3 regions of the Pseudoalteromonas sp. SG43-4 genome follow, and region 2 is predicted to be linked to each of the others. Evidence: predicted binding sites of a transcription regulator. Region 2 holds the regulator's gene; each other region holds the start of a gene.
The links. Region 2 encodes FliA, which starts transcription of late flagellar genes. Its sites were predicted from a motif close to CTAAAGNTNNNNNNNNNNNNGCCGATA; they were not measured.
Positions count from the first base shown of each region.

Region 1: a site for FliA is predicted at 1,207-1,233, ahead of pomA (flagellar motor protein PomA). Genes of this name have one in related genera too.
Region 3: a site for FliA is predicted at 1,343-1,369, ahead of H5160_RS11075 (DUF4402 domain-containing protein). Genes of this name have one in related genera too.

Region 1 is NZ_JACJFB010000007.1:6,384-8,646, reverse strand. Features, by position in the region: gene ispA ((2E,6E)-farnesyl diphosphate synthase) at 1-726, opposite strand, end outside; gene H5160_RS08635 (exodeoxyribonuclease VII small subunit) at 729-971, opposite strand; gene pomA (flagellar motor protein PomA) at 1,293-2,060, shown strand; gene H5160_RS08625 (flagellar motor protein MotB) at 2,063-2,263, shown strand, end outside.
Region 2 is NZ_JACJFB010000005.1:49,734-51,996, reverse strand. Features, by position in the region: gene H5160_RS06525 (protein phosphatase CheZ) at 1-344, opposite strand, end outside; gene cheY (chemotaxis response regulator CheY) at 362-745, opposite strand; gene H5160_RS06515 (RNA polymerase sigma factor FliA) at 786-1,496, opposite strand; gene H5160_RS06510 (MinD/ParA family protein) at 1,523-2,263, opposite strand, start outside.
Region 3 is NZ_JACJFB010000009.1:156,275-158,537, reverse strand. Features, by position in the region: gene H5160_RS11085 (molecular chaperone) at 1-189, opposite strand, end outside; gene H5160_RS11080 (DUF4402 domain-containing protein) at 199-681, opposite strand; gene H5160_RS11075 (DUF4402 domain-containing protein) at 685-1,287, opposite strand; gene H5160_RS11070 (SPOR domain-containing protein) at 1,403-1,957, opposite strand.

The DNA of each region.
Region 1 (2,263 bases), on a different contig from region 2:
AATATCGGAGCCTTGTGGTTTACCTAAAGTAACCGTATCGCCTTCAACATCTAAAATGTCGTCGTGTACTTGAAACGCCAGCCCTATAGCATACCCAAAAATGCTTAAATTTTCTAAGGTTTGTTGATCTGCCTTTTCACTGCACAGTGCACCAAGTGTAATTGCACAATTAATTAAAGCTCCGGTTTTTAGCTTATGTATTCGCTCAAGCTCTTGTACGGTAATTACTTTATCTGTTGCTGCTATGTCAAGACCTTGTCCGCCTACCATGCCCTCAAGGCCTGATGCGTTGGCAAGCGTAGCAATCATTTTTACTTGTGTTTGCGACGAGCATGTAAATTTGTGATTCGCAATAAGCTCAAAGGCGAGTGTTTGTAGGGCATCACCGGCTAAAATTGCATTTGCCTCGCCAAATTCTATGTGGCAAGTAGGGCGGCCACGGCGTAAGTCGTCATCGTCCATAGCGGGCAAATCATCATGAACTAGCGAATAGCTATGGATACACTCAATTGCAGCTGCAAGTACATGTAAGTCTTGCTGGTTTGCACCGAGCATTTTACCTGTGGCATAAACTAAAAATGGACGTAATCTTTTACCGCCATTAAATAATCCATACTGGGTGGCGTTCTTGACTGTTTCTTCAGTATCGAGAGGCTGTTTAAAATGCTGTTGTAAGGTCGCTACTACATCTTTTTGAGCACGTTCGATATAATTATTTATGCTCACAGCTATTCCATATCATTATCAAAATTCGTAAGAACTGACTTTTCGCCATTCCCCATCAAAATTGATACTTTTTGTTCTGCTTGCTGTAATTTACCTGATGAAGCACTTGCTAATGCAATTCCACGCTCAAATTGCTTTAACGATTGCTCAAGCGATAAGTCACCTTGTTCCATGTCACTAACGATTGTAGATAATTCTTCTAGTGCTTGTTCGAAACTTAAGTTTTCAGGTTTTTTAGTCGCCATCTTTATTTCAGCTTACATAATAAATTTAGGGGTCAATTTTAGGGGGAATGCTAAACTAGGTCAAAGGATGATATTGGTTTTTTACCTTTATAACGTTAAATTATATTTCAAGTGTATTAATAAAGCCTTAATAGCGGTCTGTTAGTTTAATAAATCAATTGATAATTAGGTAGCCCTTATAACTTGATCTAAAATAGTGCTAAAGGCTGCTTTTTATGTTTATTTATAAAAATGGCTTAAGCAATTCAATATGTTGCCGATAAGCAGTTAATAATAAAAGTTTATGATAAGGCCATTAAGCATGAAACTTCTGGAGGAAATGTGGATTTAGCAACCATAATCGGGATCCTAGGCGCAATTGGCTTAATTGTCATGTCTATGTTTATGAGTAGTAGCGGTGAAATGGCTATGTTTGCCGATGCTCCTTCTAGTGTAATTGTATTTGGTGGTTCACTTTTCATTGTTTTATCAAATTTCACCATGTCGCAGTTTTTGGGTATAGGTAAAGTTGTTGCTAAAGCGTTTATGTTTAAAATTGAAACGCCAGAAGAACTTATTGAAAAAGCAGTAGAACTTGCTGATTCAGCTCGTAAAGGGGGCTTTTTAGCACTCGAAGAAGCTGAAATCCCAAATCCATTTATGCGCAAAGGCGTCGACATGCTTGTTGATGGCCATGACGCAGATGTTGTTCGCGCCACACTTCAAAAAGATATCTCTTTAACCACTACTCGACATGAAATGGGCGCAGGCTTATTTAAGTCATTAGCCGATATTGCACCAGCAATGGGAATGATTGGTACTCTAATTGGCTTAGTTGCAATGTTATCTAACATGGATGACCCAAAAGCAATTGGCCCGGCAATGGCGGTAGCGCTTTTAACAACTTTATATGGTGCTTTTTTAGCCAATGTTGTGGCAATTCCTATTCAGGTAAAACTTGAACTGCGTAAAGACGAAGAAGCTATGAATCAGCGTTTAATTTTAGATGCTATTTTAGGTATACAAGATGGCCAAAATCCAAAAGTTATCGAAGGTATTTTGAAAAATTACTTAGCTGAATCTAAACGCAAAGTAGATACCGAGGAGTAATTATGTCTGATCAAGAGTGCAAATGCCCACCACCAGGCCTACCAGCATGGATGGGAACGTTTGCCGATTTAATGTCACTGTTAATGTGCTTTTTTGTACTCTTGCTTGCGTTTTCAGAAATGGATGTACTTAAGTTTAAACAAATTGCGGGCTCTATGAAGTTTGCTTTTGGTGTGCAGAATAAAATTGAAGTAAAAGATATC
Region 2 (2,263 bases):
ATTTCGTCCGCTAACTGTTGGGCTATAGGTAAACTGGCCTCCACTGCATCCATTGTTTTATTAGCCGCATTTTCTGTCATTTCTATAACATAATTAAGCCGCTTTTTAGCATCTGGAATCGCATCTGTCGTTATATCAGTTAAGCGAGTATCAAGCTCAAAACTTTTAAGGGCTTCGTGCAGTTGACGAGTCAACTTTCCAACTTCAGCAAATAATTCAGACTGCTCTTTAGATGCAGCCTCTAAAATCAACTGATTTGCTTTGTCTTGCTCATCATTTTCTAAAAAAACAACGAGCTGACGAGCTTGTTCTAACGTTATTTGAGGCGCAGCTGGTGCTGGCATAAGCCTCTCCCCCATCATTAGCCTAAGCGTTCAAATACTTTTTCTAATTTAGTTTTTAATGTTCCAGCCGTAAATGGCTTAACAATATAACCATTAACACCAGCTTGCGCTGCAGCTATTATTTGTTCTTTTTTAGCCTCTGCCGTTACCATTAATACAGGGATATGTTTTAACTTATCGTCTGCACGTATTGCTCTTAAAAGATCAATACCCTGCATTCCAGGCATATTCCAATCCGTAACTACAAAATCAAACACTTGATTTTGCAACATAGGCAAAGCTGTAGACCCATCATCAGCTTCTTGAACGTTAGTGAAACCTAAGTCACGTAACAGGTTTTTTATAATGCGTCTCATTGTTGAAAAATCATCAACTACAAGAATTTTCATGTTTTTATCCAAAACATCCCCCAGTGAGGTATTAACCTTTGTTTACTTACTACTAATTTATCCAGTCATTGATTTTAGCTTTAAGCTTAATCATCGCCTGACCATGTATCTGACTTACACGCGATTCACTTACATCGAGTATATGTCCTATTTCTTTTAAATTCATTTCATCGTTGTAGTACAAAGAAAGCACCATTGCATCACGCTCTGGTAATGACTTAATTGCACTTAGCAAAGACTCATTAAACCTATCATTTTTAACATTATTAAAAGGTTTATCTTGTGCTAAATCTTGGCCTACAGGAGTAATAACATCCTCATCTACACCAAGGTCTTCAATGCCTAATATTTTACTCGTATTCGCATCATTTAAAATATGATGGTACTCATTGAGCGAAATTTCAAGTTTTTCAGCAACTTCTATGTCCGTTGGTTCGCGGTTCAGACTACTTTCGAGCTCAGTAATTGCTTCTGCAACTTGCCTGTTTTTACGGTGAACTGAACGAGGAGCCCAATCACCACGGCGCATTTCATCAAGCATAGCACCGCGAATACGAATACCTGCAAAAGTTTCAAAGCTTGCGCCTTTTGTTGCATCAAAGTTTTTCGAAGCTTCTATTAAGCCTATCATTCCTGATTGAATTAAATCATCAAGTTGAACGCTAGGTGGTAATCGAGCAATTAGATGACATGCCACTTTTTTAACAAGTGATGCATGCTTCTCAACAATCACATTTAAATTTTGTGTTGATTGATATCCCATAGCTCTATTCACCAGTGTTGTCATAATTAACCGTTTACTAGTTTCTCAATGAAAAACTCTAAATGCCCAGATGGTTGGTTGGGTATTGGCCATTTAACTGCTTTTGTTGCCAGCGTTTTAAACGCAAGAGCGGCTGGCGAATTTGGAAAGAGCTCTACTATTACTTTTTGACGACGTGTTGCTTTGCGCATATTTTCATCATAAGGAACCGTTGCTACTAGCTCCATTGATACATCTAAAAAGCGGTCGGTAACTTTAGATAGCTTTGCAAACAATTCAGTGCCTTCACGCATACTGCGCACCATATTGGCAACAATTTTAAATTTATAAACGCCGTGCTCACGACTTAATACTTTAATAAGTGCGTAAGCGTCGGTGATTGATGTCGGCTCATCGCATACAACAACCATTACATCTTGCGCTGCACGCGAGAAGCTCAGTACCATGTCTGAAATACCAGCAGCTGTATCTACAATTAAAATATCAAATTCGGTATTCAATTCGCTAAACGCACGAATTAGCCCAGCATGCTCAGATGGTGATAATTCAACCATACTTTGCGAACCCGATGTAGCGGGTACAATTTTAATTCCTGCAGGGCCTTCAACTAAAATTTCATCAAGCTCACATTCACCAGACAAGACATGTGACAAGTTACGCTCTACACGTAAACCAAGCATCACATCACAGTTTGCTAAACCCAAGTCAGCATCCAGCACTAATACTCGATTACCTTGCTGCCCAAGTGCAATAGCTGTATTTAGAGA
Region 3 (2,263 bases), on a different contig from region 2:
CGCTTGCTTCTCACTCCATAAAACACGATATGTTTGATATTCATCCCCCGTATTAATTACGGTAACTTTAGCGGTTCGTTGACGTTCATCAAAACTAATACGGGTTGGAGAGATAAGTAAATTTGCGTATGCATTTTTTCCTAAAATACATACACTCAGTGCGAGCAGCACTACAACTTTATAAAGCATGTTTTTCCTTTAGTAATCAATCGTAATTTCTAATTGGGTGTCAGTAATAAAACTACCATCTAAGTAACTTTGGCTAGTCCCTGTCGTTATTAAACGGCCACCTACTTTGAGTAAAAGATCTCCAAATTCATCGCTAGTTTGCGTGCTTGGTAAATCCACTAATACAACCGAAAACTTGGCACTATTAGCTCCAAGTACTTCACTTTGCAATGTAGAGTCACTCATTTTATTAAACGATATTTGAGTAAGCGGAGGTAAATCGGTAAATAAAAGTTCTGCGGGATTCCCCTCAGTTAATACGTAAATACTACCAAATGTGGTTATTTCACCATTGTGGTTAATCGTGATAGAGCTTAAAGTATTATTTTGAGGGATAACTAAAGTGCCAAAATTAAGCGCTTCTTGTTGTATGCTTGCGCTATAGGCTTGCTCGCTAAACATTAACGAAAGCCAAGCAGAAACATACAAAAAGCGCATTGTTTGTTTAAACACTAATTAATATGACACTTCAATATTAAAGCTACCAGAATACTCACCATCAGGGTAATCCACACTTGATGCGTTTGATGAAGTAGAAAGAGTCGCGCCTATATTAAATGATACAGCGCCATCAGCACCAGCTTGTAGGTTAGGAGTACCCTGCGTATAAAGCGCTCCTGCATTTGTTCCGCTCGTTATAAAGTAAGTCCAAGCATCTACAGTAAAATCAGGTTCATTTAAGCCTTGCCCAGCTAAGGGTAGTATCAAAGTATTTACTGGGTCGCTAATGGTTAAAATAGAGTTTGGTACTACATCTGACACACTGAAAGCACCCGCTTCACCACCTTCAATTATTGAGATACTCGCAGCGTTACCAGTTGGATTATCTTGTGAAGTAACAGGGCTCGCAGCTGGATCAGGATTAACTGTCAGCGTTGCTTGTTCGGCGCCTAATGGATCTGAAATAGCACGAATAGTACCAAAATTTAAATCGTTATCTTTTGTGAGTACTACAGCATTTTGTACTGTTACTTTCGCTTCAAATGACTCTGTAGCAGCATAAGTGCTAAACGAGCTGACCACGGTGGCTACAGCTAATGCAGATAAATAAAACTTCATGCTAAATCCTTATAAGAAAATGGGCTTTATCAAATATTTGCCCAACTATAGTTAGTATCGACTATTAGTACAAATACTTTAATACTATATAAGTTTAAAAGTCCTAATTTATTAATTATATTGGTTTTCCGACAAAAGCAGCAATATTACATACTTGATCAAGCTGATTAGCTAAATAACAAAACGCACTTACTTGAGCATCGTTTTTAAATGGACCTACACGTAATCCATACAAAGTCATATTATTATTTTTACGTTCAAACACAGTAAAATTAAATTGAGTAAATGCACTAGGGTATAATTGCTTAAGCCTTTCGACTCTTGCTCTAACAAGCTCTGGCTTTAAATACCAACCAAGCTGTGCTCCAATTTTAGTTTCATCTGTTAAGGTGAGTTCTGAGTTTTGTAAGTTTGATGTTTTTACTTCGGGAGTGTTATTTAGTGCCGTCGGTTCCAAATTCTGTGAAGGCTGATTACCATAGGTGATATCGATTTTACTTTGCATGAGTAAAGGAGGGTTTTCAGTTAATTCACTTTGAGACGATAACGCCATAATTAATAGCTGTAAATCATCTTCCATAGCAGTTAAACGACCAATGCTTTCTTGCTGTAAGTGCCACTGCGAAACATACTCTTTTACTTGTTTATCAGTTATTAAAGAATGCTGCACGCTCTCGTTATTTACAGTTGCGCTGCTGCATCCATATAAATAAAAAGATAAGAATAAAACTGATATTAAATGACAAGACTTCAAATACCGCATTGCAAAATGCACTCTACTAACCAAGATAATAAATCAAAGCAAATTTTGCGCCAATTTATAGCAACTTTTTAATTAAGTAGTCTATTTTGAAGTAAGAAAACCGAGTTGATAACAAAACAAAATTGCATTATTTAATTACTATCACTAATTATTGCTGTATTGCTCTAGCTACTGCCTCCGTGCACTCGTATATCAAAATTATTAGCGATAATT